Regions from separate parts of the Kitasatospora sp. NPDC048286 genome, predicted to be linked through region 1. Evidence: riboswitches for the same ligand, from Rfam matches in the RefSeq annotation. Region 1 holds a riboswitch; the other holds the start of a gene.
What was found. Region 1 has a riboswitch for glycine ahead of gcvP (aminomethyl-transferring glycine dehydrogenase). Riboswitches for the same ligand answer to the same signal wherever they lie in the genome.

Region 1 (4,407 bases):
TTGGTGAAGGCGACGGCCGGACGGGCCATCATCTTCATGTCCACCAGGGGGTGCGCGACCTTGGTCTCGATGATCCCCCAGACCAGGGCGACCACGGCGGCGACGGCGAAGAGGCCGAGCGTCTTGTTGGAGGTCCAGCCCCAGTGGTTGCCCTGGCTGACCGCGACCAGCAGCGCGGAGAGCCAGCCGGCCAGGGTGAGGGCGCCCAGCGGGTCGGCGCCGCCCTCCTTGTCGGTGACCGGGTCGGTCGGCACGCGGAAGGCGACCAGGGCGATGGCGATCAGGCCGAAGACCAGGCCCATCCAGAAGATCGACTTGTAGTCCCAGTGCTCCAGCAGGAGACCGGTGGCGACCAGGCCGAGGCCGGAGCCGACGCCCATCGAGGCGCTGATGGCGGCGACGCCGCCGGTCACCTTCTGCTTGGGCAGCTCGTCACGGACGATGCTGATCGCGAGCGGCAGGACACCGCCGCCGGCGCCCTGGAGGACGCGGGCGACGACCAGCCAGGTGAAGGAGTGGGTGCTGACCGCCAGCGCCGAACCGGCGACCAGGCCGGCCAGCGAGATCAGCAGCATCGGCTTACGGCCCCGGAGGTCGCCGAAACGGCCCAGGAGGGGAGTCAGCACGGCTGCGGAGAGCAGGTTGGCGGTCATCAGCCAGGTGATGCTGGAGGCGGAGACGCTCAGTTCCTTGGCCAGCGAGGGCAGGATCGGGACGACCGCGGTCTGCACCACGCTGAACGACAGCATCGCCAGGATGAGGGCCGGCAGGACCCGGGCGCTGCTCTGCTTCTCGGCCGCGGTGGTGGGCTGTGGTGCCTCACTCACGGTTGCTTCCTCCCGTACATAGTGAATGAACTGAAGTAACCATGCAGGGAGATACTTCAGAGTGTCAAATATCGAGTGGTTAAGCTTTGGCAAAGTCGAAGGGTCGGGTACGCGACAAGGGCCCCGGACGGTGTCCAGGGCCCTTGCTGGTGGGGGCGGTCAGGCGAGCGGGCGTGCTGGGGCCGGGCGGGGGGTGTCGGGAGTGAAGGCGGACGGTGGGGTGTGGGGGTTCGTGGTGTCGTGGACCTCGACGTGCTCGCGACGGAGTTCCTCCCGGATCACCTCCTCGGTCGTGTACCGCTCGACGACCAGGCGGATCCGCTCGACGGGCGCGAGGTACTTGCGGGCCACCGCACGTTCCTCACGGAGAGTGACCTCCTGGACGGTCTCGGCGATCTCCTTGTCGGTGAGCGTGGCGCGCTCGGCCTCGCTGATCGGCGTCCGCTCGACCCGGACGCGCTCGCGGACCACCGGAACGCGGCGCTCGACCTGTTCGGTCGTCACGTACTTGCGCAGCTTCGCGGTGCCGAGGACGTGCCACTCGGTGGTGACCTCCAGCCGCTCCTCGCGGCAGGTGATCTCGACCGGGCTGCTCGGGGCGGCCGTGGGGGTGCCCGAGTGCGCGGTGGCGGTCGTGGTGGCCGCCGCCGGGGTGGGCATGGGGGCGGGCTGCGACTGCTTCGGTTCCATGGCGGGTGCGGCGGGGGCGGGCGCCGCCGTCGGCGGGGTGGCGGCCGCGGGGGTGCCGGGGGTCCGGGTGTCGGCCTCCGGGGCGGTCCTGGCGCTGTCGGGGGTGACGGGCGTGGCGGCGGCAGCGGGGGGCCTCGCCGGGGCGTGCTCGGGGGATCGCTCGGGGCTGTGGAAGGTGAGTGGCTTGGCCGGGGCCGCGGCGGTCGTGGTGGTGGCGGCAGCGGCCGCCGTGGTGCCGAAGTCGAGGTCGGGCTGCTTGGCCCGGCTCCCGTTCCCGTGTGGACGGCTGTCCATCGGGGTGTCGAGCCCGTAGTAGCGGTAGAGCTGGAGCTCCTGGGCGGGGGACAGGTGCTGGCCGACGCCGAAGTCCGGTGACTCCTTCACCAGCGACTTGTCGTACGGCACCCGCAGTTCGTCGCCCGCGAACTCGCTGGTGGTCAGCGGGACGAAGGCGTCCCGGCCGAAGATGCCGGTCCGGACCGCGGCCCACTCGGGCCGGCCGGTGGCGTCGTCCAGGTAGACCTCGTCGACCGTGCCGATCTTGTCTCCGTTGCGGTCGACGGCCTTGTGACCGATGAGGTCCCGGGGGTCGATGTCGGTCTGCACTTCTTTCCTCCCGCGTGCGCTGGGCCTGCGGAACTCCCGCAGCAGGGCGGCCGGAGCACCCGTCCCGTCCGCCACTTCACACCAAATGCCATGAATCGGACGGGCGCGAGCGGGGTGCGCCGGACGGGGTCGTGCGATCGGCCGTCCGGGGGACGCGCGTAGACCTCGAGTGACCCGACGCACCCGTGATCGGGAGGCCTCCCGCTGGTACCCTGGGCGGCGACCGCAGAGCCCGCTCGGGAGAGTCTCCGACAACGAAAACCGCTGGTCGGGGCGCCGAAGGAGCAACTCCTCCCCGGAATCTCTCAGGCATCCGTACCGTGTGGGGTAGGTCACTCTGGAAAGCAGGGCAGGAGCGTCGGCACGGAAGCCGGCGATCACCACCCTCACCGACGGTGCAAGCCGGCGGAGCGCCCACAGCGCCCCGTGCGGGTGAAGCTCTCAGGTCCCGATGACAGAGGGGGAGGCCTGTCGGGTCCGCCCGCCCAGGTTTGTCCGCCGCCCGCAGCGGCGAGGCCGGCCGGCGTGCGTACCCCCGCCGGTCCGTGACCAGGAGGCCTCGACCACCATGAACGCCCAGCCGAACGCGGGACGCCCCACCGGCGCCTCGACCCTCACCGAGCTTGAGCTGGCCAGTCCCTTCGAGAACCGCCACATCGGCCCCGACGCCGCCGCGCAGGAGAAGATGCTGGCGTCCGTCGGCTACGGCTCGCTGGACGAGCTCGCCGCCACCGCGGTGCCCGAGGCGATCCGTTCCATCACCGCCCTGGACCTGCCCGCGGGCCGGACCGAGGCCCAGGTCCTCGCCGAGCTGCGCGAGCTGGCCGACCGCAACCAGGTGCTCCAGCCGATGATCGGCCTGGGCTACTACGGCACCTTCACCCCGCCGGTGATCCTGCGCAACGTCATGGAGAACCCGGCCTGGTACACCGCCTACACCCCGTACCAGCCGGAGATCTCGCAGGGCCGCCTGGAGGCGCTGCTCAACTTCCAGACCCTGGTCTCCGACCTGACCGGCCTGTCGACCTCCGGCGCCTCGCTGCTGGACGAGGGCACCGCGGCCGCCGAGGCGATGGCGCTCGCCCGCCGTGTCACCAAGGTCAAGGGCGGTGTCTTCCTGGTCGACGCCGAGACCCTGCCGCAGACCCTCGCGGTGATCAACACCCGCGCCGTGCCGACCGGTGTCGAGGTCGTCGTCGCCGACCTGTCCGAGGGCATCCCGGCCGAGATCGCCGAGCGCGGCGTCTTCGGCGTGCTGATCCAGTACCCGGGTGCCACCGGTGTGGTCCGCGACCTCGCCCCGGTGATCGAGCAGGCGCACGGCCTGGGCGCGATCGTCGCCGTCGCCGCCGACCTGCTGGCGCTGACCCTGCTCAAGTCCCCGGGCGCGCTGGGCGCCGACATCGCCTGCGGCACCACGCAGCGCTTCGGTGTGCCGATGGGCTTCGGCGGCCCGCACGCCGGCTACCTGTCGGTGCGTACCGAGTACGCCCGCTCGCTGCCCGGCCGCCTGGTCGGCGTCTCCGTCGACGCCGACGGCAACCGCGCCTACCGCCTGGCGCTGCAGACCCGCGAGCAGCACATCCGCCGCGAGAAGGCCACCAGCAACATCTGCACCGCCCAGGTGCTGCTCGCCGTGATGGCCTCGATGTACGCCGTCTACCACGGCCCGGACGGCCTGGCCGACATCGCCCGCCGCACCCACCGCTACGCCGCCGCCCTCGCCGAGGGCCTGCGGGCCGGCGGCGTCGAGCTGCTGCACGGCGAGTTCTTCGACACCGTCACCGCCGTCGTCCCGGGCCGCGCCGCCGAGATCGCCGCCGCCGCCCGCGCCAACGGCATCAACGTGTACCAGGACGGCGAGGACCGGATCTCCGTCTCCACCGACGAGACCACCACCCGCGAGCACCTGGCCGGCGTCTGGGCCGCGTTCGGCGTTCCCGCCGGCGAGGTCGCCGAGGCCGCCGAGACGCTGCCCGCCGCGCTGCTGCGCGAGGACGAGTACCTGACCCACCCGGTCTTCCACAGCCACCGCTCGGAGACCGCCATGCTGCGCTACCTGCGCCGCCTGTCGGACCGGGACTACGCGCTGGACCGCGGCATGATCCCGCTGGGCTCCTGCACCATGAAGCTCAACGCGACCACCGAGATGGAGGCGGTGACCTGGCCGGAGTTCGGCCAGATGCACCCCTTCGCGCCGATCGACCAGGCCCAGGGCTTCCTGACCCTGATCCGCCAGCTGGAGCAGCAGCTGGTCGAGGTGACCGGCTACGACGCCGTGTCG
Region 2 (4,407 bases), on a different contig from region 1:
CCATGTCCACCATGAGCAGCGCGCCGACCTCGTCGGCGATCCGGCGGAACGCGGCGAAGTCGAGCTGGCGCGGGTAGGCCGACCAGCCGGCGATGATCAGCTTCGGCTGGTGCTCCTTGGCGAGGCGCTCGACCTCGGCCATGTCGACCTGGCCGGTCTTCTCGTCCACGTGGTACGCGGCCACGTTGTAGAGCTTGCCGGAGAAGTTGATCTTCATGCCGTGGGTCAGGTGGCCACCGTGGGCCAGGCTCAGGCCCAGGATGGTGTCGCCCGGCTGGATCAGCGCGAACATCGCGGCGGCGTTGGCCTGCGCGCCCGAGTGCGGCTGGACGTTGGCGTGCTCGGCGCCGAACAGGGCCTTGATGCGGTCGATCGCGATCTGCTCGACCACGTCGACGTGCTCGCACCCGCCGTAGTAGCGGCGGCCGGGGTAGCCCTCCGCGTACTTGTTGGTGAGGACCGAACCCTGCGCCTCCATGACCGCCACCGGGGCGAAGTTCTCGGAGGCGATCATCTCCAGGGTGGTCTGCTGGCGGTGCAGCTCGGCGTCGACCGCGGCGGCGATCTCCGGGTCGAGGGCGTGCAGGGACTGGTTGAGAACCGTCATGGTGTGGTCTTCCCGGTGGAGGAGAGCGGAGGGACGGTGGGGGCGGGCCGGCGAGCGGCCCGCCCGGTCACGGGCTGGTCAGCCGCCGATGAAGGCGGTGTACTCGTCCGCGCTGAGCAGCGTGTCGGTGGCCTCGACGCGCACCTTGAACAGCCAGGCGTTCCCGAACGGGTCCGCGTTCACGGAGGCCGGGTCGTCGATGACGTCCTGGTTGATCTCGGTGACCTCGCCGGTGGCCGGGGAGAACAGGTCGCTGACCGACTTGGTGGACTCCAGCTCGCCGCAGGTCTCACCGGCGGTCACGGTGTCGCCGACCGCGGGCAGCTGCACGTAGACGATGTCACCGAGCGCGGTGGCGGCGTGCTCGGTGATGCCGACCGTGGAGACACCGTCCTCGGCGGCCGTCAGCCACTCGTGCTCCTTGGTGTACTGCAGGTGCTGGGGGTTGCTCATGGCGTCATTCTCCAGGATGGGAAGCGGGCACGACGAAGCGGGCCGCCGCGCGGACGGCTGCGACGTGCGTGTATGGGAAAAACGGGGGCGGGACGAAGACTCAGCGGGCGCGCTTGTAGAACGGCAGCGCCACGACCTGGACGGGCTCGTGCTTGCCGCGGACGTCCACCGCGACGGTGGTGCCGGGCTCCGCGTGGGCGGCGTCGACGTAGGCCATCGCGATCGGCTGGCCGAGCGTCGGGGACGGCGCGCCGGAGGTGATCCGGCCGATCGGCTCGCCCTCGGTGGAGACCACGGTGTACTCGGCGCGCGGCACCCGCTTGCCCTCGGAGACCAGGCCGACCAGCTTCTTCGGCGGGTTGGTCTCGGCCGCGGCGGCGGCCTGCTCCAGCGCCTTGCGGCCGACGAAGGCGCCCTCGTTGGTGGTCTTGTCGAAGCGGACGACCCGGCCCAGGCCGGCGTCGAACGGGGTCAGGTCGGTGGACAGCTCGTGCCCGTACAGCGGCATGCCGGCCTCCAGGCGCAGCGTGTCGCGGCAGGACAGGCCGCACGGGATCAGGCCGTGGCCCTCGCCGGCGGCGGTCAGCGCCTGCCAGACGGGCTCGGCGTCGACCGGGTGGCAGAAGATCTCGAAGCCGTCCTCGCCGGTGTAGCCGGTGCGGGCGAGCAGCACGTCGCGGCCGGCCACCTGGGCCGGGAGGATCGCGTAGTACTTCAGGCCGGGCAGGTCGGCGTCGGTGGTCTTCGCCAGGATGCCGGTGGCCTCCGGGCCCTGGACGGCGATCAGCGCGTAGGTGTCGCGGTCGTCGGTGACGACGGCGTCGAAGCCCTTGGCGCGGGCGATCAGCTCGTCGAGGACCAGCTGGGCGTTCGAGGCGTTGGCGACGACCAGGAAGGCGTCCTCGCGCAGGCGGTAGACGATCAGGTCGTCCAGGATGCCGCCGTCCTCGGCGCAGATCATGGTGTAGCGGGCGCGCAGCACGCCGAGCGCGGAGACGAAGCCGACCAGCGCGTGGTCCAGCATCTCGCCGGCCTGCGGGCCGGTGACGGTGATCTCGCCCATGTGCGAGAGGTCGAACAGGCCGGCCTTGGTGCGGACGGCGAGGTGCTCCTCGCGCTCGCTGCCGTAGCGCAGCGGCATGTCCCAGCCGGCGAAGTCGGTCATGGTCGCGCCGAGGGCGCGGTGCAGCGCGTCGAGCGCGGTCAGGCGGAGGGACGACATGGCCAGGAACTCCTCGGTCGGGGCACTCAGGGGTGCACGCACCGGATCGGACCCGCTCGGGGGCCGACCCTGCGCGCGGGCATGCGGCGGCGTGGGTCTCCCCATCTGTCGTCGAACCTGAGAGCTTCACCGCCCGCCGCCCGCAGCCGTTTCCAGCTTGGGGGACAGCATGACGGCTTGCACCGTGGGTGGGCACACGACATGGCCGTGCGCCGCTTTCCAGATGTGCCTAACCCGTGCGGTAGGGGTGCCTGAGAGATTCCGGGGAGGACTTGCTCCTTCGGCGCCGGCTGTGCCTGAGCGGCACTCCGGGCTCTCCCGCGCGGGTTCGAGCGGCCGGTGTGGAGTTGTAGGGGCCCGCGGCGCATGCCGTCGGACGGGCACATCATGGCACGTCCCGGGCGACGAGGGGAGGGGGGACCCGGTCACACCGCGCGGTATCCGGACACGGGCCCCGGACGGCACCCGAACACGAGCCCTAAAGAGGAAGGCCCCGGGGCCGCAGGGCCCGTCTTCGAACGCCCGCCTGCGGGGCGACGCCGGGGCACGCACCTCGCCGCGTTGTCGTCGGTCACCAATGCTCCGCAGTGGCTCCCTCCTCCGCCTTGCGATGCACGCACCCCAACGCCGCCCCGCCCGCCCTTCGGGCGGACGACGGGCGTTCGAAGACGGGCCCTAGACTGCTGCGCGTCGGCGCAGCAGTGGGCGGCCGACCGGCAGAGGGCGGAATCGGCGGCGCATGGGGTACCCGGTGGAGCAGCAGCAGGGGTGGGGCGGACCGGAGGAGGCGCCGGCGGGCGGCTCCTGGCCGGCCAACGAGCTGGAGCAGGTGCTGACCGCGGCCCTGGGGGACCCGGGCGCGACGCCGCGGGTGATCGAGGTGCTGGCGCGCAGCCAGGTGTGGGTGCCGCTGCCGGCCGGGGCCGACCCGCAGGGGCAGTCGCTGGACCTGCCGACCATCGAGCTGGGTGGCGACCCGTACGTGCCGGTGTTCTCCTCGCAGGAGGTGTTCCTCCAGCAGGCGCCGGGGATGGCCTTCGCGATCGCGCCGGTGTGGGAGTTCGCCCGCGGGCTGCCGCTGGGCCTGGGCATCGCGGTGAACCCGGAGGCGGCGGTGGGCATACCGGTGCCGCCGCAGGGGGTCGCCGAGCTGCGCCGCGGTCCGCGCGTGGACCGCTGGGAGGGCGCCGGCGACGCGTCGGAGCCGACCGGCGGGCGGGTGGCGCTGCGCGAGCCGGTGCCGGGCGAGGACCCGGAGCACTTCCTGGCCGTCTGCCGGAGCGAACTGTCGGCGCTGCCCGGGGTGCTGACCGCCCGCAGGGCGCTGGCCAGCATCGAGGGCGAGCCGACCGTGATGTTCGTGGGCGTCCAGCTGGACGCGGCGGCACCGGCCGATCCGGCCGCGGTGAACGAGGCACTCGGGCGAGCCCTGGGAACCGCGCCGCTGCCCGGCGGCGTCCACCTCGTACTGCTCGACCTCGCCGACGACCCGGTGGTCGAGTGGCTGCTCACCCGGGTACAGCCGTTCTACGCGCGGGTCTGAGCGGGGTCCGTATCAAAGGCACGTCGCCGTGGCGGTGGCCGGTGCCGCGCCATAGGGTGCGTGCAGACGGCCGACGGGTCGGCGGGTTGAGGGAAAGAGGCGCGGCGAGGTGGGCGCATGAGTGCGGGAACGGGAGCGGGCGGTGTGCCGGGGCCCTGGGGCCAGGCACCGGCCGGGCGCCCGGGAGCTGATCCCGGCGCGTTGGAGCGCGCCCTGCGCGACGTCGCGCCGGAGCGCTACGACGCGTACGAGCGGCTGCTGCACGCGCTGGCGGACGGTCAGGTCTGGATGCTGCTGTGGCACGGCACGCCGGGCAGCCCGGACGCCCAGTACGGGAACATGGAGATCAGCGGCCACGGCTACGCGCCGGCCGTCACCTCGTCCGAGCAGCTGACCGCCTCCGGCTGGGCGCGGGCCCACGAGGTGGTCTCGGGCCGGGAGATCGCGGCCTCGCTGTACCGCACCCGCTGGGGCCTGTGGCTCAACCCGCACGCGCCCGGCGGCGGCGTCGGGGTGCCCTGGGCGGACCTCCGGCGGATCGCCGCGGGCCTGGACCGGCTGCCGGCGGGGCCGTTGAAGCTG

Region 2: it holds a riboswitch for glycine, as region 1 does, so the genes downstream of both, gcvT (glycine cleavage system aminomethyltransferase GcvT) here and gcvP (aminomethyl-transferring glycine dehydrogenase) in region 1, are expected to answer to the same signal.

Annotation. Positions count from the first base shown of each region.
Region 1 covers NZ_JBICZE010000003.1:13,031-17,437, forward strand. The annotation lists gene ACGF13_RS07940 (MFS transporter) at 1-827, opposite strand, end outside; gene ACGF13_RS07945 (PRC and DUF2382 domain-containing protein) at 987-2,123, opposite strand; glycine riboswitch at 2,351-2,454, shown strand; gene gcvP (aminomethyl-transferring glycine dehydrogenase) at 2,692-4,407, shown strand, end outside.
Region 2 covers NZ_JBICZE010000005.1:52,020-56,426, reverse strand. The annotation lists gene glyA (serine hydroxymethyltransferase) at 1-607, opposite strand, end outside; gene gcvH (glycine cleavage system protein GcvH) at 686-1,060, opposite strand; gene gcvT (glycine cleavage system aminomethyltransferase GcvT) at 1,161-2,282, opposite strand; glycine riboswitch at 2,512-2,613, opposite strand; gene ACGF13_RS12880 (enhanced serine sensitivity protein SseB C-terminal domain-containing protein) at 3,022-3,825, shown strand; gene ACGF13_RS12875 (enhanced serine sensitivity protein SseB C-terminal domain-containing protein) at 3,943-4,407, shown strand, end outside.